Regions from separate parts of the Janthinobacterium sp. SUN211 genome, predicted to be linked through region 2. Evidence: predicted binding sites of a transcription regulator. Region 2 holds the regulator's gene; each other region holds the start of a gene.
The links. The regulator LexA, encoded in region 2, represses DNA repair genes until DNA is damaged. The targets are predictions, from matches to a motif close to ACTGTATNNNNATACAGT.
Positions count from the first base shown of each region.

Region 1 (7,203 bases), on a different contig from region 2:
CCGCGTCGGTATCTGGATCGTCATTGAACATCTTCATGATGTCGATGTGCTTCAGACCGTTGATCGGGTCGCCGCCGATGCCGACTGCCGACGATTGGCCCAGGCCCAGTGCGGTCAGCTGACCCACTGCTTCATAGGTCAGGGTGCCCGAACGCGAAACCACGCCGATACGGCCCTTCTTGTGGATGTGACCTGGCATGATGCCGATCTTGATTTCGTCTGGCGTGATCAAGCCTGGGCAGTTAGGGCCCAGCAGCAAGGTTTTGCTGTTGGCTTTGGCCATGCGATCCTTCAAGGCCATCATGTCACGGACAGGAATGCCTTCGGTGATGCAAATGGCCAGATCCATTTCAGCTTCGACAGCTTCCCAGATCGCCGCTGCCGCGCCTGCTGGCGGCACGTAGATGACGGAAACGTTGGCGCCGGTTTCTTTTTTCGCTTCGGTAACGTTAGCGAAAATAGGAATGCCTTCGAAATCTTCGCCGGCTTTCTTCGGGTTCACGCCTGCCACGAAGGCAGCTTTGCCGTTCGCGTAGTCGCGGCAACCGCGGGTGTGGAACTGGCCGGTCTTGCCGGTGATCCCTTGGGTAACAACTTTGGTATCTTTATTGATCAGAATGGACATGTTGATTCCTTAATTAAGCTTGACCGGCAGCGGCGGCAACGACGCTCTTGGCTGCATCTTCCATGGTGTCGGCTGCGATGATAGGCAGACCGGAATCGGCCAGCATCTTTTTGCCCAGATCTTCGTTGGTGCCCTTCATGCGCACCACCAGCGGTACGTTCAGCGAAACGGCTTTCACCGCGGCGATAACGCCTTCGGCGATCACGTCGCAACGCATGATGCCGCCGAAAATGTTCACCAGGATGGCTTTCAGGCCTGGGTTTTTCAGCATGATCTTGAACGCTTCGGTCACTTTTTCTGCCGTGGCGCCACCGCCGACGTCCAGGAAGTTGGCTGGCTCGCCGCCGAACAGTTTGATCGTGTCCATGGTGGCCATGGCCAGGCCGGCGCCGTTCACCAGGCAACCGATGTTGCCGTCGAGCGAGATGTAGGCCAGGTCGAATTTCGACGCTTCGATTTCAGCTGGATCTTCTTCGTCCAGGTCGCGCAGGGCGATGATTTCCGGATGACGGAACAGGGCGTTCGGGTCAAAGTTGAACTTGGCGTCCAGGGCGATGACCTTGCCGCTGCCGGTGACGATCAGCGGATTGATTTCGGCCAGCGAGCAATCGGTTTCCCAGTATGCCTTGTACAGGCCTTGCAGGTTGACGCGGGCGTCGACGATGGAACCGGCAGGCACGCCGATTTTGGTCGCGATGTCGTCTGCCTGGGCATCGGTCAGGCCAACGCTTGGCTCGATGGTGACGTGGTGGATCTTCTCTGGGTGGCTCTCGGCCACTTCTTCGATGTCCATGCCGCCTTCGGACGACGCCATCAGGACGATTTTCTGGGTGACGCGGTCGGTGACCAGCGAAACGTACAGTTCTTGCTTGATGTCGGCGCCTTCTTCCACCAGCAGGCGGTTGACTTTCTGGCCTTCGGCGCTGGTCTGATGCGTGATCAGCTGCATGCCCATGATCTGGTCAGCGTATTCCTTGACCTGTTCCATCGATTTTGCCACTTTCACGCCGCCGCCCTTGCCGCGGCCACCTGCGTGAATCTGCGCCTTGACAACCCACACCGGGCCGCCCAGGGTTTCCGCAGCCTTGACGGCTTCTTCGACGGACATGCACGGAATACCGCGTGGTACCGTCACTCCGAATTGCCGGAGGATTTCTTTGGCTTGATACTCATGGATTTTCATGCTGGCTTCCCTTCTGATACTGATGTGTAAAAATACGGTTAGTGGTGCAAAAAAAACAGGAAAAACAGAGCGCCGGGGTCACGCTTTGGCTACCCAGCGCGGGTAATACTGTGCAACCGCCCCGCCATCGGTGCGCAGGGCGTGGCATTTGTCGAGTTGAAACGGCTTTTCATGCGACAAGTCAGCATTCGCACCGTCACGGGTCGACCAGACATCGCCGGCAAATGCCTGAACCGTCGCAGTCGGCAAGACTTGCGCCAGTTCGGTCAAATGGGTACAGCCGGCGATTCCCGCCAGGCGCTGTTTCAAGTCGCGGCGGAAATTCTTTAATAAATTCAGACCGATCAGCGCTCTGTAAGCGGGGCCGATGGTATCGCAAAAACCGGGATAGGGCACGGCATCGGAGGCGGCTTCGGCCTCGACGATGGTCAGTTCGCGATCGACGGTAATGCGTAAGTGGAGGTCATGCAGGGGGGAGCCGGCGGGACGGGGGCCGGAGGCCAGGGTCGCGTCATAGCTTTTGATATCGGTGATACGGGCGTCAATATCCCACAGGCCGTCGTCGCGCACATACGCTTGGACGTCGATAACGCGGGAGTGCCGGAGGGCGCGCCGGGATACGGGAGTTGACAGGGGCATAAGACCGATGCCGCTTGCGCGGCCATAATTTAGTAAGCAGCCATGTGCCTAAAGCACTCTGTTCGCAGCTTCTACGAACAGCAACCGCACCTGCGGCGCCGCAAAAACCCTAAAAGTGTAGCACACTGGGCGCTGGTTGCGCCGCAACATAATTTTTCATTGCTTCGATAAAAACATTTCAAAGTATAAAGAAAGCACATGGAAATTTACGCTGTTATCACATTCAGTGATGATAGATATGCGCACCTGGGGCCGCGAACCGCATCCAGTTGCCGCCACCGCGCCGAGATCGCACGGCGCAGGCAGCGCTCACGACGTGCAGCGCAACAATACGCCGCTGGCTTGACAGGGCGATGACAGAAGCAGAATCCTGCAAAGAAAACATGGACAAACAGCAAGGCCGACTGGCCCGCGCACGCAAGCAGGGCATCGTGCGGACTGTTGTAGATGGAACACAGCGCGGCCAGAGCGGGCCGCCGGCACGGCACGAAAGCTCGCAGAAGCGCGCCAGCCGCCTAGTCGTCCTCGGGCTCCCGCCCCTTCAAGGCCGCTTGCACGGCGCGCTGCGAAAAGCCGCGCTGCATCAGGAAGCGCATCTGCTTGTTGCGCTGCTCGGCATCCTGCGCCACTTCGCCAAATTTGCGGCGCCACACTTCGCAGGCGCGCGCCACTTCCCCTTCGGCCAGGCCCGCCTTGAGTTCCTGCAGCGCCTCGCCCCCGATGCCATGGCTTTGCAATTCCGCCATGATGCGGCTATTGCCAAAGCGGGCCGAGCGGCGATGGATCAGCGACTCGGAAAAACGCTCCTGCGACAGCCAGTTGGCTTGCTCCAGGCTGTCGAGCAAGGCTTCCACATCGTCGCCTTCCTGCGCATGGCGCTGCAGCTTGCGCCGCAATTCCATGCGGCTGTGTTCGCGCATCGACAGAAAGCGTAGCGCCCTGCCTTTCAGGCTTAGTTGTACCGCTGCCATACCCATATCCCATCTTTACCACACCGGACTGAAAACACAATTGCCGCCAGGCGCACAGGCGCAGGGCGGCAATCATTGTAGAACTTTTTTATGCGGCAAGCTGCCGCCGGCGGGCCAGGCTGGCCCCGCCACTGTCGCTTACTCGGCGGCCTTGGCTTCCGCAGCCTTGGCAGCCTTGTCGGCAGCTTTATCCGCTTTTTCCGGCTTTTCAGCAGCCAGCGGCGGCAGTTCGCGCACGCCCAGCGAAGCGCGGACCTTGTTTTCGATCTCGCGGGCCAGCGCCGGACGCTCTTGCAGGAAGGCGCGGGCGTTGTCCTTGCCCTGGCCGATGCGTTCGCCGTTGTAGCTGTACCACGAACCGGATTTTTCCACGATCTTGGCATCCGAACCCAGGTCCAGGATTTCGCCTTCGCGCGAGGTGCCGGCGCCGTACAGGATGTCGAAGTGCGCTTCCTTGAACGGTGGCGCGATCTTGTTCTTGACGACCTTGACCTTGGTTTCGTTGCCGATCACTTCATCGCCGGACTTGATCGAGCCGGTACGGCGGATATCCAGGCGCACGGAGGCGTAGAATTTCAGTGCATTGCCGCCAGTGGTCGTTTCCGGGCTGCCGAACATCACGCCGATCTTCATGCGGATCTGGTTGATGAAGATGACCAGGGTATTCGTGCGGTTGATGGAGCCGGTCAGCTTGCGCAGGGCTTGCGACATCAAACGGGCTTGCAAGCCCGGCAGGGAATCGCCCATGTCGCCTTCGATCTCGGCGCGTGGCGTCAGTGCGGCCACGGAGTCGATGACGACCAGGTCGACGCTGCCCGAACGCACGAGGGCGTCGCAGATTTCCAGCGCCTGCTCGCCCGTATCCGGTTGCGAGATCAGCAATTCATGCAGGTTCACGCCCAGCTTTTGCGCGTAACCGACGTCGAGCGCGTGCTCGGCATCGATAAAGGCGCAGGTGCCGCCCAGTTTTTGCATTTCAGCAATGGTTTGCAGGGTCAGGGTGGTTTTACCCGACGATTCCGGGCCGTAGATCTCCACCACGCGGCCGCGCGGCAAGCCGCCCACGCCCAGCGCGATATCGAGGCCGAGCGAACCGGTCGACACGACTTGCACTTCTTCGATCGGTGCGCTGGCATCCATGCGCATGACCGAACCTTTGCCAAACTGCTTCTCGATCTGCGCCAGTGCGGCGGCGAGCGCCTTGGCTTTTTCCGATGCGGGTACTACAGCTTTTTTATCGTCCATATGTTCTTTCAGCCGTTCTACAGTCGACGATTCACGTGAATCGGTCGGCCTGCGATAGCGCCAGTGGGTTAAATTCTTTACACAGACAGTACTGTATAAAAAAACAGTGATCAATGCAAGCGGAACGTGGATTTGTTTTGAAACAGATCAATACAACCCTGTTTTTCACAAAAATTCGCCACCTTGCGGAAAATGAAACACAATACAAGCTTCTACCGTCGCAAGCATAGGAAGTGCACCATGCGTATTTTACTTGCCGAAGATGACAGCGTGCTGGCCGATGGCCTGACCCGCTCGCTGCGCCAGTCCGGTTATGCGATCGATTACGTCAAGACCGGGCAAGAGGCCGATACGGCCCTGTCCACCCAGGAATTCGACTTGCTGATCCTCGACCTGGGCTTGCCCAAGATGTCCGGGCTGGAAGTGCTGCGCCGCCTGCGCGCGCGCGCCTCGCTGCTGCCCGTGCTGATCCTGACGGCCGCCGATTCCATCGAGCAACGCGTGAATGGCCTCGACCTCGGTGCCGATGATTATATGGCCAAGCCGTTCGCCTTGTCGGAACTGGAGGCAAGAGTGCGCGCCCTGACCCGCCGCGGCGCCGGCGGCGGCGCCACCATCATCAAGCACGGCCCCCTCAGCTACGACCAGGTGGGGCGCAGCGCCTACATCAACGACCAGATGCTCGACCTGTCGGCGCGCGAACTGGGCTTGCTGGAAATCCTGCTGGGCCGCACGGGCCGCCTCGTTTCAAAAGAGCAACTTGTCGACCACCTGTGCGAATGGGGCGAAGAAGTATCGAACAACGCCATCGAAGTGTATGTCCACCGCTTGCGCAAGAAGATCGAAGTGGGCGGCGTGCGCATCGCCACCGTGCGCGGCCTCGGCTATTGCCTGGAAAAATACTCGGAAGCGGCGCGCCTGAACGCCGAAGCGGGCGAATCGGCAAGCCCGGCCAGCGGCCCCGCCAGCAAGTGAAGGTGCGCGAGGCGCCAGCGGACGAGGCGGACGACGACGACTGGTTCGAGCCGCCCACCACGGAGCAGGATGACACCATCGAGCATTCGCTGTTCGGCGAAATCCTCGACTGGATGCTGGCGCCCTTGCTGCTGCTGTGGCCGATGAGCATCGCCATCACCTATCTGGTGGCCAAGAGCATCGCCAATCAACCGTTCGACCATGCGCTGGAAGACAGCGTGACGGTGCTGACGCAGCAGGTCAAGCAAGCCGATGGCGCGATGCTGCGCCACGTGCCGGACAAAAACGGCAAGGGCCGCGACTTCCTGCGCGGCGACGATGTCGACACTCTGTATTACCTGGTGGTGGGCCCGCGCGGCGAATACCTGAACGGCGACCGCGATCTGCCGCCGCCGCAAGACCCCGACAAATACCGCAGCGGCATGGTGCTGTTTCGCAACGACACCATCCACGGCACGCCCGTGCGCGTGGCGTTCAGCTATCTCGACATTCCTTCCGGCAACGACGATGAACCCAGCCGCGCGCTGGTGCAAGTGGCGGAAACCCTGGAAAAGCGCGCCCAGCTCGCCAATGAAATCATCAAGGGCGTGATTTTGCCGCAGTTCATCATCCTGCCCGTGATCCTGGCTCTAGTCTGGTTTGCCCTGGCGCGCGGCCTGTCGCCGCTGGCGCAATTGCAGGAGCGCATACGCGCCCGCCCGCCCGACGATTTGTCGCCCATCGAATCGGGCCAGGTGCCCGAGGAAATCACGCCGCTGGTCGGTTCGCTCAACGAGATGCTGGCGCGGCTGTCGCTGTCGATCGACATGCAGAAACGTTTCATCGCCGATGCCGCGCACCAGATGAAAACGCCGCTGGCCGGCATGCGCATGCAATCCGAGCTGGCCCTGCGCCAGACCGACCACGACGAAATCCACCGCTCGCTGCTGCAACTGGCGAAAAGTTCGGAAGCGGCCACGCGCCTGGTGAACCAGTTGCTGGCCCTGGCGCGCGCGGAAAACCAGCCGCAGGCCGGCACGGCGTTCGAACCGATCGAGTTGAGCGAACTGGCGCGCGGCGTGGTGCAAGACTGGGTGCAAGCCTCGTTTGCCCAGCATATCGACCTGGGCTTCGAGCAGCCCGCGTATTCGATCTTGATTTCCGGCAATGCCATGATGCTGCGCGAGCTGCTGAGCAACCTGATCGACAATGCCTTGCGCTACACGCCGGCTGGCGGCAGCGTCACGGTGCGCGTGCGCAGCACCCTGGAACTGGCCATCCTGGAAGTGGAAGATACGGGCCCCGGCATACCGCAAGCGGAGCGGGCGCACGTGTTCGAACGCTTTTACCGCATTCTCGGCAGCAATGTCGACGGTAGCGGCCTGGGCCTGGCCATCGTGCGCGAAATTGCTCAGCAGCATGGCGCCGAAGTCGATATTTTTAACAATCCGCGCGCGCAGTCGCCGAAGCTGCCGGGCACCCTGCTGCGCCTGAGCATCGCCCTGCTGTTGCCGGACGCGCCAGAAGAGGATGACATCACGTATGGATAAGCCGAGCCCACCCGCTCCTCCCGCGCGGCCGGCGCG
Region 1 covers NZ_JAPWIC010000006.1:79,765-86,967, reverse strand. Annotated here, with positions in the region: gene sucD (succinate--CoA ligase subunit alpha) at 1-625, opposite strand, end outside; gene sucC (ADP-forming succinate--CoA ligase subunit beta) at 639-1,808, opposite strand; gene O3301_RS20205 (DUF2889 domain-containing protein) at 1,887-2,447, opposite strand; gene recX (recombination regulator RecX) at 2,963-3,418, opposite strand; gene recA (recombinase RecA) at 3,557-4,663, opposite strand; gene O3301_RS20190 (response regulator transcription factor) at 4,904-5,638, shown strand; gene O3301_RS20185 (sensor histidine kinase N-terminal domain-containing protein) at 5,641-7,167, shown strand; gene O3301_RS20180 (DUF4212 domain-containing protein) at 7,160-7,203, shown strand, end outside.
Region 1: recA (recombinase RecA) is a predicted target of LexA. The motif match lies at 4,754-4,771, and genes of this name have one in related genera.

Region 2 (7,203 bases):
GCCCCTTTTGATGAAGGGGCGGCCAATGGAATATCAGTGCTGCTGTGTTAGTCGCCTTGGTAAAGCGCCAGGCCACCACTGTAATTGCCAAATTTGGTGTACTGCCCCATGAAGGTGAGGCGGATGCTGCCGATTGGACCGTTACGTTGTTTACCGATGATGATTTCGGCCGTTCCCTTGTCCGGCGAGTCGGGGTTATACACCTCGTCGCGGTAAATGAACAGGATCACGTCGGCATCCTGCTCAATAGCGCCCGATTCGCGCAAGTCGGACATGACAGGACGTTTGTTCGGGCGTTGCTCCAGCGAGCGGTTCAGCTGGGACAGCGCAATCACGGGGCAACCGAGTTCTTTCGCCAGGCCTTTCAAGCCCCGTGAAATCTCGGAAATCTCCGTGGCGCGGTTGTCGCCCGGCGTATTGGCCGACATCAGCTGCAAGTAATCGACGATGATCAGGCCCAGCTTGCCGCATTGACGCGACAAACGGCGCGATCGGGCGCGCAACTCGATGGAATTCAAGGCCGGCGTTTCATCGATGTACAACTGCGCGTCGTTCATCTTCTGGATCGCATTCGTCAGGCGCGGCCAGTCTTCGTCGTTCAGGCGGCCCGTGCGCAGGCGATGCTGGTCGAGCTGTCCGACGGAGCCCAGCATACGCATGGCCAGCTGGGCGCCGCCCATCTCCATCGAGAACACGGCCACGGGCAAGCCGCTGTCGATGGCCACGTTTTCGCCGATGTTGACGGAAAACGCCGTCTTGCCCATCGACGGACGGCCCGCCACGATCACCAGGTCGCCCGGCTGCAGACCGGAGGTCATGCGGTCGAGGTCGATGAAACCCGTGGGCACGCCCGTGATTTCACTCTGATTGTCGCGGCTGTACAGTTCGTCGATGCGCTCGACCACTTGCGTCAGCAGGGGCTGGATGGCGGTCCAGCCCTGGGCGCCGCGCGCGCCCTCTTCGGCGATGGCGAAAATCTTCGATTCGGCCTCGTCAAGCATCTGCTTGACTTCCTTGCCCTGCGGGCTGAAGGCCGTGCCGGAGATATCGTCGGCGACGGTGATGAGTTTACGCAGCACGCCGCGGTCGCGCACGATCTCGGCGTAGCGCCGGATGTTCGCGGCCGATGGCGTGTTTTGCGCCATGGCGTTCAGGTAAGCGAGTCCGCCCACATCATCGGCCTTGCCGAGCTGGGTCAGGGTTTCAAAAACAGTAATGACATCGGCTGGCTTGGAAGCGTTAACCATCTTGACGATTTGCTCGAAGATGATGCGATGGTCATAGCGATAGAAATCCTCCGCATGCATGAAGTCGGCGATGCGGTCATATGCGGCATTGTCGCGCAGCAGACCACCGATAACGGATTGTTCTGCTTCGATCGAATGCGGCGGAATACGGAGGGAATCCAGTTGCGGATCAGAGGGGGCGTTCATGGCGCGAATTATACCCGCTTCGGCGTGCTGGCAAAAATAAAGGGCTGAAATTGAGCGAAAAAAAGGCCACAAAAAAGCCGGGCGAACCCGGCTTTTCATAGTGCGGCAACGCTTGCGGGCCAGGCCCGCAGACGATTACGCGTTCGCGTCTGGAACGACAGCGATAACAACTTCCACAACCACGTCGGTATGCAGAGCAACCGAAACGTTGTGCTCGCCAACGATCTTCAGCGGGCCGGTAGGCATGCGGATTTGTGCTTTTTCAACAGCAAAACCTTGCTTGGTCAGCGCTTCAGCGATGTCGAAGTTGGTGACGGAACCGAACAGACGGCCATCAACACCAGCTTTTTGAGCAACTTGAACGGTCAGGCCGCTCAGTTTTTCGCCCTGGGCTTGCGATGCGGCCAGTTTAGCGGCAGCAGCTTTTTCCAGTTCGGCGCGCTTGACTTCGAATTCAGCCACAGCGGTTGCCGTAGCACGACGTGCCAGGCGTTGCGGGATCAGGAAGTTACGTGCGTAACCGTCTTTGACTTTGACGACTTCGCCGAGGTTACCGACGTTAACAACTTTTTCTAACAGAATGATTTGCATAGTTCTTCTCCAGGAATATCTGACCGATTAAGCGTGGTGCAGATCGGTGTATGGCAGCAGCGCGAGGAAGCGAGCGCGCTTGATTGCGGTGTCAACTTGGCGCTGGTAGTGCGCTTTGGTACCGGTCAGGCGTGCTGGCATGATCTTGCCGTTTTCTTGGACGAAGTCTTTCAGCGTGTCGACGTCTTTGTAGTCGACTTGCTCAACGTGAGCTGCGGTGAAGCGGCAGAACTTCTTGCGTTTGAACAACGGGTTTTGCTGTTTGCGTTTTTCTTTAAGCTTGAGCTTATTTTTGTCGAACTTTTTACCGAATGCCATGTCAGGCTCCTGTATCTAAAATGCGCTAGTCAGAATTGACTGCACTAAAATCAATGATGTGAAACACCAAACTCTTGCTGTTGCGGCTCTTCCTGGCCAGGAAACCCGTGAACTGATACACCCCGCCCAAGTTTGCCTGACTGAACCGGCCTGAGATTTCGCCAGCGGCTAGCGCGGCAACATCAAACTCGGTCAAACGGGCAATCCCTGCTTCCATCTGCTGCGAACTGTGTTGCAATACTGCATTCACAATCGGCAACCCTGCCGGGGTATAGCGCAATATTTCGCGCTCGGCAATGATGGCGGTTACTTGTAGCTGGTTCAGCGCACGATCCTGGTCAAGAATTAAGCTGCTGCTGCGGCTGGAGCGGCTGCTGGTGCTTCGGTGCGGTGGCTTTTGGCCGCGTCTTCGCGTTGTACCGATTTCATCATCGGCGAAGGAGCTGTTTCAGCTTTCTTCATTTTAACGGTCAGGTGACGCAACACGGCATCATTGAATTTGAATGCTGTTTCCAACTCGACCAGGGTCTCGTTGTCGCATTCGATGTTCAGGCAGATGTAGTGTGCTTTAGGCAGCTTTTGGATCGAGTAAGCCATTTGACGGCGGCCCCAATCTTCCACGCGGTGAACCGAACCGCCGCGGGTGGTTACGCTGGCTTTGTAGCGTTCGATCATCGCGGGCACTTGCTCGCTTTGGTCCGGATGGACGATAAAGACTATTTCATAATGACGCATGCAAACTCCTTCAGGTCGGATTGATAATCGCCCACCCCGGCGTCAAGACGGGTGTGGGAAGGTCAGCCGAAGATTATAACCGCCTTTTGCAAACGTTTCAATCATTCCTTCCACATGGGCCCGAAAAGCCCGCGCGCCACCGTGCTTTCCGCCCGTGGACAAGTATTTCTTGCGAAATTCGCCTAAAACACGGAAATCCCCTTGCATAGTGGGCGATACTGTACAAAAATACAGACTGTTCATATAGACAGCATTTTAGTATGCACCCACCGCTCATGATCAAGCTGACAGCACGACAAGAACAAATCCTGAACCTGATCAAGGACGCGATTGAAAACACGGGCTTCCCTCCCACCCGTGCCGAAATCGCCAATGAACTGGGTTTCAAATCGGCCAACGCGGCCGAAGAGCATTTGCAGGCCCTGGCCCGCAAGGGCGCGATCGAGATTTCACCCGGCACCTCGCGCGGCATCCGCCTGATCGGCGCCGCCGCCGAAGCGCTGCCATCGAAGGTGCCGGCAGCGCTGCTGATGTCGCTGCCCCTGATCGGCCGGGTAGCAGCAGGTTCGCCCATCCTGGCGCAGGAAAACCTGGAAGCGAGCTACAACGTGGACCCGGCCCTGTTTTCGGCCAAGCCCGACTTCCTGCTGAAGGTGCGCGGCTGGTCCATGCGCGACGCCGGCATCATGGATGGCGACTTATTGGCCGTCAAGAAGGTCGACAGCGCCAAGAATGGCCAGATCGTCGTGGCCCGCATCGGCGACGAAGTCACAGTCAAGCGCTACAAGAAGACGGGTTCCGTCATCGAATTGCTGCCGGAAAACCCGGACTTCAAGGTGATTACCGTGTCGCCGGAAGATGAGTTTGCCCTGGAAGGGCTGGCTGTCGGCTTGATGCGCAGCTGGCATTGAACCACCGCATGTAAAAAGGGCCGCAACAGCATGACTGTTGCGGCCCTTTTTATATGCTGCGCGGCTGTTTAGGCGTCCAGCGCGTTTTTGAAGTCGTCCAGCAAATCGGCCTCATCCTCGATGCCGACGGAGACGCGGATCAGCGACTCGGCGATGCCCATGCTGGCGCGCCGCTCGGCACCCATTTCGTAGAAAATCGTGTGGGCGACGGGAATGACGAGGGTGCGCGTGTCGCCGAGGTTGCTGGCGGGAATGGCAAGATTGAGACGATTGAGGAAATCGAAGCAGTCGATGCCGTCCTTTAATTCAAAGCTGAACAGCGAGCCATAGCTGCGGAACAAGTCCGTCGCCAGCGCGTGCTGCGGGTGCGACGCCAGGCCCGGGTAATGCACGGCCGCCACTCTCGGGTCCGCCTGCAGCATGGTGGCCAGCGCCAGGGCGTTCGAACAGGTGCGGTCCATGCGCAAGGCCATGGTTTCCGCGCCGACGGCGATATGGTGCGCCGCTTCCGGCCCCAGGGACGCGCCGAAGTCGCGCAAGGCCTTGGCGCGGATTTGCGCGATGCCCCACTGTGCGGGCGCCGCCTTCTTGTAATTCTCGAAAATGTTCGGATACTGCGTCCAGTCGAACACGCCCGTGTCCGTCAAGCTGCCGCCTAGCGCATTGCCGTGGCCGCCGATGGATTTCGTCAAGGCATTGACCACCAGGCCCGCGCCCACGGCTTTGGGACGGAACAGGTATGGCGTCGTCATCGTATTGTCGACGATGTACAGGATGCCCTTCTCGCGGCACAAGTCACCGATCTTCTTCAGGTCGGCGATCTGCGTGCGCGGATTGGCAATAGTTTCCACGAAAACAATCCGCGTGGCCGGCGTGATTGCGGCCGCCACATTGGCCACATCGGTGGCGTCGACGAACGACACGGCGATGCCCTGCCCCGTCACCGTTTGCCACAGGCTGTTGGTGTTGCCAAACAAAAAGGCCGACGACACGACATGGTCGCCCGCGCGCAGCAAGGATTGCACCACGGCACCGATGGCGCCCATGCCGGTGGCGAAGCACAGGGTCGCCACGCCGTCTTCCATCTTGTTGACCTTGTCTTCCAGCGCGGAAACGGTCGGATTGCCCTGGCGGCCATAGCGGAAACCCGGTTCCTTGCCCTGGAACACGGAAGCGAGCTGGCGCGCATCGGCGTAACCAAAGGCAACGGAAGTGTGCACGGGCTTGTGCAGGGAGCCATGTTCGATGCCCTTGCGGCGGTCGTTATGCAGGATGGTGGTGGTAAAGCCGTAGTTTTTTTTATCGTTCATGATCGCGGAGAAAAAAATGCCCGGCATCGGCCGGGCAGCTTACTTATGCTTCTGTTGTCGCCAGGTTCAGGTTCAGCTGGGAACGCGGCGTATCTTCGGGCGCTGCCGCCTTCGGATGGTGACGCGCATATTCCAGGCGGTCCAGGTATTCCTGCGATACGTCGCCCGTCACGTACACGCCATCGAAGCACGAAGCCTCGAAGTTGGTCAGAGCCGGGTTGACGTCGGCGATAGCCTGTTTCAGCGCGCCGATATCCTGGTACACGAGGTAATCGGCCGTGATTTCACGGCACACTTCTTCCGTCGTGCGGCCGTAGGCGATCAGTTCGTCGCGCGTCGGCATGTCGATGCCGTACACGTTCGGGTAAATCACCGGTGGCGCGGCCGAAGCGAAGATGACCTTCGTCGCGCCCGCTTCGCGCGCCATCTGCACGATTTCACGGCTGGTGGTGCCGCGCACGATGGAATCGTCGACCAGCAGCACCACTTTATCCTTGAATTCGGACGGAATCGCGTTGAGCTTCTGGCGCACGGACTTCTTGCGCGCCGCCTGGCCCGGCATGATGAAGGTGCGGCCGATGTAGCGGTTCTTGATGAAGCCTTCGCGGTATTCGATGTTCAGCGCCATGGCCAGCTGGATGGCGGCCGGACGCGAGGAATCGGGAATCGGCATGACCACGTCGATATGTACGCCAGGCAATTCGGCGCGGATCTTTTCGGCCAGGTATTCGCCCATTTTCAGGCGCGTGGCGTACACGGAGGCGCCGTCGATGACGGAATCGGGACGGGCCAGGTAGACGAATTCGAATACGCACGGGTTCAGGCTGGCATTGTCGGCGCACTGGGCGCTGTGCAATTGCTTGTCAGCATCGATGAAGACGGCTTCGCCGGGACCGATATCGCGCACGAAGCGGAAGCCCATGCCTTCCAGGGCCACGGATTCGGAAGCGATCAGGTATTCGGGACCCTGCTCCGTTTCATTGATGCCCAGGCACAGCGGACGGATGCCGTGCGGGTCGCGGAAGGCCAGCAAGCCCACGCCGGCGATTTGGGCCACGGCAGCGTAGCCGCCCTTGACCCGGCGGTTCAGCACGGTGACAGCCTTGAAGATGGCTTCCGGGTCCAGGTTCAGGCCCGTCGTCGCTTCCTGGATTTCATGCGCCAGCACGTTGAGCAGCACTTCCGAATCGGAATCGGTGTTGATGTGGCGGCGGTCGTTCTTGAACATTTCCAGCTTCAACTGTTCCCAGTTGGTCAGGTTGCCGTTGTGCGCCAGGGTGATGCCGAACGGCGCATTCACATAGAACGGCTGTGCTTCCTCTTCGCTCGACGAACCGGCCGTCGGGTAGCGGCAATGGCCGATGCCCGTCGTGCCTTGCAGCGAACGCATGTTGCGCGTACGGAAGACGTCACGCACGAGGCCATTGGCCTTGTGCATGGAAAACATACTGCTGTGATTGGTCGCAATCCCTGCCGCGTCCTGACCGCGATGTTGCAGGAGCAACAATGCATCATAGAGCAATTGATTGACAGGTTGATGGGAAACGACGCCGACGATGCCACACATGGTGTGCTCCTAAACTGTGCTACTGATTTTAAAAAAATTCAAAATTTCACATGCTGCGCGTAAGCGGCAGGCAGATAAGGCTTGATGGCGCGCGCGCCCTGCTCCGCGAGCGGGCTGAGCTGCGCGTTTTTCCAGAATGGCTGCTGCGGTATGGACGTCATGCCACACAAGATGACGGCGGTCAGCACGATCACAAGGCCCCGCGCCACGCCGAACAGGCTGCCCAGGGTGCGGTCGGCCAGGCTCAGGCCCGTCACCTTGACCAGCGCGTCGACCGTCATGGACAGCAATCCCATCAAAATACGCACACCGATGAACAGCACCACGAAAGCCAGCAA
Region 2 covers NZ_JAPWIC010000002.1:676,150-683,352, reverse strand. Annotated here, with positions in the region: gene O3301_RS08840 (replicative DNA helicase) at 48-1,433, opposite strand; gene rplI (50S ribosomal protein L9) at 1,569-2,024, opposite strand; gene rpsR (30S ribosomal protein S18) at 2,052-2,342, opposite strand; gene priB (primosomal replication protein N) at 2,368-2,667, opposite strand; gene rpsF (30S ribosomal protein S6) at 2,688-3,077, opposite strand; gene lexA (transcriptional repressor LexA) at 3,353-3,988, shown strand; gene O3301_RS08810 (cystathionine gamma-synthase family protein) at 4,057-5,298, opposite strand; gene purF (amidophosphoribosyltransferase) at 5,342-6,865, opposite strand; gene O3301_RS08800 (CvpA family protein) at 6,904-7,203, opposite strand, start outside.

Region 3 (7,203 bases), 170 kb from region 2:
AGCTCGTGTTGACCGGCAATACCTTGTTCCTGCTGGCCACGTTGGCCGTGCCATTGACCGCTTCGATCGAGCAATTTCTCGTCGCGCGTTTCATCCAGGGCATGGGCTGCTGCTTCATCTTCGTCGGCTATGCCATGATCCATGAACTGTTCGACGACATGGCGGCCGTCAAGCTGAGCAGCATCCTGTCGAGCACCACCATCCTCGCGCCCCTGGCCGGTCCCATCCTCGGCAGCGCCATCATCAGCCGGCTGGACTGGCGCTACGTGTTTTTCCTCTCCGGCCTGCTGGCGCTGCTGTCCTTGCTGGGCCTGTGCAAGACCATGCCGCGCACGCCGGCGCCGGTCGCTCGGCTGGACCTGGGCGCCATCGCGCGCAGCTATGGCGCTATTTTCAGCAATCGGCGCTTCATGTTCGGCATGTTCACGGCCGGGCTGGCCACCGTGCCCCTGACGGCCTGGATCGGCTTTTCGCCCCTCTTCGTGCTGCAGGAAATGGGCGCCTCCTACGCCACGTATATCGCCCTGCAATGCGTGATCTTGTCCGGTTTCGTTCTCAGCAGCATCGCCATCCAGCGCCTGCGCCAGGATTTCCCCCTCGTGTCCCTGTTGCGCCTGGGCGGGCTGATCGCGGCCGCCGGCATGCTGGGCGCCGGCGCGGGCCGCCATCACGTCGACGTGTTTGCGGCCTGCATGTTTGTCTATTCCATCGGCTTCGGCCTGTTCAACGGCGCCCTGATCCGCAGCGCGCTCACGGCCAGCAGGGAATCGATGACCTTGACGACGGCCGCCATGAGCTTGCTGTACTGCATTTATCTGTCCGCCTGGCTGCAGCTGTACAACGTGCTGTGCCAGCGCTTCGGCTATGCGTTGGAAACGTATGCATTGCTGAATATCCCCGTCATCGTGGTCATCACGGCCTGCCTGCTGCTGTTCACACGGGGCATGGCGGGACGCCGGGAAAGGGAGGTGCTGCTCGCCCGGCACTGATGGCGCAACGATGCGCATGTTGTCGACCTTGTTTTACCTCCTGCGACGTTTATTGACACTCTCCTGCGGAAAATGGTGCGCCCATGAAAATAGATGACCTGGCCTCGAAACACGATCAAGCAAAGATTTTCAACCTGGAATACGAGTTTCGCATCAACCGGCTGAAACTCGATTACATCACCCTGGCCGATGTCCGGCCGGCCGGCAGCGACCTGGAGCAATTGGCCGCGGAGCACCAGGCGGGCATCGCGGCCCTGCGCAGCTTCGTCGCCCTGAACTTCAACCATTTCAATGCGGCAAGCTGTTCCTCGCTCAGCTGCATTCCCACGCGCGCGCTCGGCGAGGACGAGCGTTACCTGCACCGCATCTGGATGGGCGGACCCTTGCCGGCCATCGCCTGCGAGGCGGTCCAGCAGTGGGGCGCGGCGCTCGACGACGTGCGCTGCAACGGCGGCGCGCCGTATGTTTCCATCCTGTGGGTGTGGGACGCGCAGCAGTTGCGCGATGACGAGCGCTTCAGCCCCACGGGCGGCGCCGGGCGCTACACGATAGGCCGCTACGACATCGGCGGCACGACCCTGCATATCAATTCGCTGCGCGCGCTGGCGCTGGACTTCGCGCCGGCCCGCTTCGATATCCTCGATACCCTGCATACGCAGCGCTACTTCGCCACCTTGTCCGATTATTTCCGCATCCTCATCATGTGCGAGTACGGCGGCCTGTATATGGATGTGGATACGATCCCGCACAATCCGGCGACGATTTTCCTGATGAAGCCGGAAGTGCCCGATTATTTCCAGCGCAAGGATGATGACAGCGAAGAGCGCCGGCATGTCAGCTGGATGAATTTGTTTCTCGATGAAACGGGCATGCTGATCGCCAAGAAGAACGATGCGGCGCTGCGTGTGATCCAGCGCAATGTGAACCGCGCGTATGCGGGTATCGATGCGCAGATTCCCCGTTCCTGCCCGCAATTCGAGGCGCGGCTGTTCGGCCAGTTTTATGCCGAATGGAAGAAAAACCTGGGCGTGACCCTGCTCAGCCATGCCGAGTTTTACCAGCGCTATTGCGTGCTGTATGACGGCGCGCGGGAAGCGGTGGCGGGTGGCATCCGCGGCATGCGCCTGCTGGACGATATCATTACCGACATGCACATCCCCTTGAGCGACGAGGAACGGCGCGCGTATGCGCGCTGCGTGGCGCGGCTCGACGAAATCGGCTGGCAACTCGACGATCCTTTGATCTTGCCCAATATCGTCGACGTGTTCAATATCGAGGAAGTGCCGCGCATGGCGTATGCTGCCCAATTGCGGGCGGATATCGAGCATTTCCACTATTACTCGGTGCTGTCGGACGATCCGCAGCTCGACCGCGTGAATGACGTTTTTTGCCGCTACCTGCTGGCCCATCGTTCGCAGCATATTGCCGCCGGCAACTTCTGGCGCCCCACCGTGGGCCGCCACGGCAGCCGCATGCCAACCGCCGGCGATACCGCCCCGTCCGGCGACGAAGTTCAGGCTCAGGCGGGCTTGCTGTCGCATGCGCCGCTCACGCTGGTGCCGGGAGAACTGCTGGGCGACGAGGCAAAGAACCGCATGGCCAAATTGCTGTTTGCCACCAGCTACCTGGAATACTGTTCGTTCGGCAATAAACTCAATCTGCAGTTCGTCGAATTGCAGCGGCGGCAGAACATCGACCCGTACCTGGCGCACATCCACGGCCTGCATGACGAGGACGGGCGCTTCATCGGCTTCTTTACGGCCGCGACGATGGACGAGTTCCAGGCTTGCGGCGCCGTCTCGTATTACCGCGATGACATGAAGGCGCTCGACGATGCGTATGACGCCTTCGTGCTCGCGCATGCGCGCGCCGACGACTGTTTCGTCAGCAGCTTGGCCATCGACGAAAAATACCGGGGCCAGGGTTTATTCAGGCAGATGTTCCATGAGATCCGCGACCTGTCCAGCCGCAAGGGCTGCGCGCGCATCACCCTGACGGTGTGGGAAAAGAGCGAAGCGCTGCAAGTGTATCTGCACAAGGGTTTTCGCAGCGTGGGCACGTTCGACTATGCCTACAGCCTGTTCTATGACCGGCTGCATTTCCTCGTGTATGAAGGAAACTGAGGAAGGTAACTGAGGAGGGAGAACGAGGGAGAACAGGGGCGGCCGGCAGCCGCCCCGTGTAGTGTCTTACAGGGCCAGGAAGGCCAGGCCCGCCACGGCCGTCGGCAGCAGGGCACCCGCCAGCAGGCCGACGGCGCCGATCGATTCATCCTTGAAGCCGCGGCGCAGCAGGGCCACGCCGGCCGGGTTCGGCGCATTGGCGATGACGGTCAGGCCGCCACCGGCCACGGCGCCGGCCATCAACATGTATTTCGCTTCGTCCGTCATGCCGACGATCAGCGAACCGAGGTAGGTGAGGGCTGCATTGTCTGTAATCGCCGTCAAGCCCAGGGCGCCGAAGAACAGGGCCAGCGGTTTCAGGCTGGAAACGATGGGCTGCAGCCACCATTGCTGCATGCCGCCCAGCACCACCAGGCCGCCCAGGAAGAAGCCGACCAGCAAGCCTTCCTTGAGGATCAGCGGGCTTTGATAGCGCTCATACGCCTGCACGAAGCCGAGGAAGAACAGGAACAGGCCGATGAACAGCACGGGATGGTGCGCCAGGGTGACGACGCCGGCCAGCACGATCATGTGCACCAGGCTGACGGCCAGCGGCACTTTCGGCGCTTCCACTTCGCCAGCCTTCGGCTTGATGTCGGAGGTGTTGCTGTGCAGATATTTGCGCAGCAAGATGCTCACGCCCGTGGCGTTGACCAGCACGGCGATGGCGGCCTTCCAGCCGAAGTGGGTGGCCATGTAGGCGCTGTCCCAGTTCCACGTGGTGGCCACCATCAGCACGGGCGGCGCCGCGTACGAGGTGAGGGTGCCGCCGATGGAAACGTTGACGAAGAGCACGCCCAGCGCGCCGTATTTCAGCCATTCAGGGATGCCCGGGCGGAAGATTTGCGGCGCCAGCATCAGCGCGGCCAGGGTCATGGCGGCCGGTTCCGTGATCAGGGAGCCCGTCAGGGGCACGAGCGCCAGGCCCAGCCAGACGAGGGCCAGTTCCGTGCGCAGCGGCATCACGCGCGCCACGCCCTTCAACAGGCGCTGCACGGCGTCGAGCACGGGGCGCGAGGCGGCCACCACCATGACGACAAAGACGAACAGCGGCTCCGTGTAATGGCGCGACTCGGCATACTCGATGGCCGCATCGCCGCCCGAGACAAAGGCCATGATGATGATCAAAATGAAAGCCCAGAAGCCGAACACGACTTCCACTTCGCCCAGCAAATGCAGCAAGCCCGCATGGCGGGGATGGCGCCGCGATAATGTTTCAAACGACTTGGCGGCGAAGGTATGGATGAGCGCGAGGCCGAAGACGATGGCGCTGATGAGTTGGATGGTGGTCAAATGCGTTTCCTTATGGACGGAGGAAGCCGCCCGGTGCATTGCCGAGCGGTAAGGAGAGTGCTTATGGTACAGCAATCGATGTGAAAAACGGTGTTTTTCGGACGTCGCGGGACGGCCCCCGGATGGGGATGCGCAGATATGCCTTGCCAAAAGGGGGACTGGATAGTACTGTATATGCATACAGTATTCATCTTCATATTCAATTATGCAACATTCCCAATTGATGGCCTCGCCGGAAGCCTTGCACCCGTCCCTGTGGCGCGCATCGCAGCTGGGGCAGGGCGCCACGCGCTGCCTGGACACGGGCTTTGCCGCCCTGTCCGCGCAGCTGCCCGGCGGCGGCTGGCCCTGCGGCAGTCTCATCGATCTGCTGGTGCAGCAGCCGGGCAGCGGCGAAGTGCGGCTGCTGGCGCCCGCGCTGGCGCAGCTGCCCGGCTTGCCCATCGTGCTGCTGCAACCGCCCCACCCGCCGCAGGCGCTGGCCCTGGCCGCGCAGGGGCTGGCGCCGTCGCAACTGCTGTGGCTGAAGAGCGCCGGCAGCAAGGATGCCCTGTGGGCGGCGGAAAACATCTTGCGCAGCGGCACGTGCGGCGCCTTGCTGTTCTGGCAGCCGCACGTGCGCGCCGACAGCCTGCGCCGCCTGCACCTGGCCGCGCAGTCCGGCAACACCCTGTTCTGCATGCTGCGCCCCTTGCATGGCGCGCAGGATGCGTCGCCGGCGCCGCTGCGCCTGTCCGTGCGCCCGGCCGCCGGCGGCATCGAGATCGGCTTCATCAAGCGCCGGGGACCGCAGCGCGACGCGCCCCTGTTCCTGCCCCTGCAACCTCCTTCATTACTGCTACGCCATGCGACTCTGGATCGGCCTGTACCTGCCCCGGCTCCCGCTCGAAGTGTTTTGCCCGCGCTGGTCGGCTGACCTTCTCGGCGTGGTGCTGGAGCAGGAGCAAGTGATGGCCGTGTCGCCGCTGGCGCGGGCGGCGGGCATCCGGCCGGGCATGCGCCGCGCGGGCGCGCTGATGCTGGCGCCGCAGGCGCGCCTGCACGAGCGCTCTTTGGCACTGGAGGCGCAGGCGCTGCAAGCGGTGGCGCTGGCGCTGCTGCAATATTCGCCGCTGGTGGCGCAGGGCGAGGAAGCGACCCTGCTCGTCGATGCGGGCGCCAGCCTGCGCCTGTTCGGGGGCGTGCGCGCCCTGTGCCGGCAGATTGCGGCCAGCTTGCGCGCGCTGGGCTACACGGCTCAGCTGTCGTGCGCCCCCACGGCGCGCGGCGCCTGGCTGCTGGCGCGCGCCGGGACGCGCCGGAGCCGCGTGCTGGGCATGGAGAGCCTGGTGCGCCGTCTCGACGGCTTGCCATGCGCCTTGCTGCCGCCCGCGCGCCCCTGGCTGGAATGGCTGGACGGCATCGGCTGCCGCACCCTGGGACAGTTGCGCCACTTGCCGCGGCCCGGCTTGCAGCGCCGCTGCGGCGGGGCCTTGCTCGACATGCTCGACGATGCGCATGGCCACGGCACGGAACTGTACCTGTGGCTCGAAGCGCCGCCCACGTTTTGCGCCAGCCTGGAACTGTTCGACCGCGTGGAGCACGCGGAAGCGCTGCTGTTCGGCGCGCGCCGCCTGCTGCAGCAAATGACGGGCTGGTTGTGCGCGCGGCAATTCGCCGTCGAACGCATCCAATTGCTGCTGGCGCACGAGCGGGGCAGGGTGGCGCGCCCGCCCACCGTCATCGACCTGGCCCTGGGCGAGGCCGTCTGGCGCGACGAGCATTTATTGCGCTTGCTCAAGGAACGCCTGGCGCAGCTGGTGCTGGACGCGCCCGTGATCGGCCTCACCCTGGAAGCGCTGCAGGTGCAGCCGATGGCGCCGCCCAGCGACACCCTGTTTCCCGAGCCGGGCGGCACGCCGCAGGAGCGCCAGCGCTTGCTGGAATTGCTGGTGGCGCGCCTGGGCGCCGAGAATGTCTTGCAGGCGGCGCCGCGCGCCGATTATCGCCCCGAGGCGGCCAACCAGTGGCTGCCGCTGCCGGCCAAGCCAGGCGCACAAAACGCGCAGCCGGACTTGCCGCCCGGCTTGTCCAGCATGCCCCGTCCCGGCTGGCTGCTGGCCCAGCCCATCGCCCTCCTGATGCGCGAACACCGGCCGTTTTATGGCTCGCCGTTGAAAATGGTGTCCGTCGCCGAACGCATTGAGGCGGGCTGGTGGGGGCAGTCGCAGGCGCGCGATTATTTCATTGCCGAAGGACTCGATCACGCCCATTACTGGGTCTACCGCGAACGCATCGCCGGCAGCGGAGAAGATGCCGCGCCGCGCTGGTTTTTGCATGGCTTGTTTGGCTGAATGCGTTGTCCTGCTGAAACTGTCATGCTTGGCTATACTTGCCTGCTTGTGCCACGTCATACACCTCAAAAGGATTTTCATGTCCCAACTTTCCGACTTCCCCATCACCCAAAAATGGCCTGCCCGGCATCCCGAGCGCTTGCAGCTGTACTCGCTGCCGACGCCGAACGGCATCAAGGTCTCCATCCTGCTGGAAGAGCTGGGCCTGGCGTACGAGCCGCACCTGGTCAGCTTCGAGCAAAACGACCAGCTGTCGCCCGCCTTCCTGTCCCTCAATCCGAACAACAAGATTCCCGCCATCCTCGACCCGGACGGTCCCGATGGCAAGCCGCTGGCCCTGTTCGAGTCGGGCGCCATCCTGCTGTACCTGGCCGAGAAAACGGGCAAGTTCATCCCGCAGGACGCGGGCTTGCGCTATGAAACGAT
Region 3 covers NZ_JAPWIC010000002.1:502,467-509,669, forward strand. Annotated here, with positions in the region: gene O3301_RS07990 (MFS transporter) at 1-989, shown strand, start outside; gene O3301_RS07995 (GNAT family N-acetyltransferase) at 1,073-3,112, shown strand; gene O3301_RS08000 (putative Na+/H+ antiporter) at 3,179-4,444, opposite strand; gene imuA (translesion DNA synthesis-associated protein ImuA) at 4,650-5,360, shown strand; gene O3301_RS08010 (DNA polymerase Y family protein) at 5,290-6,777, shown strand; gene O3301_RS08015 (glutathione S-transferase N-terminal domain-containing protein) at 6,857-7,203, shown strand, end outside.
Region 3: imuA (translesion DNA synthesis-associated protein ImuA) is a predicted target of LexA. The motif match lies at 4,612-4,629, and genes of this name have one in related genera.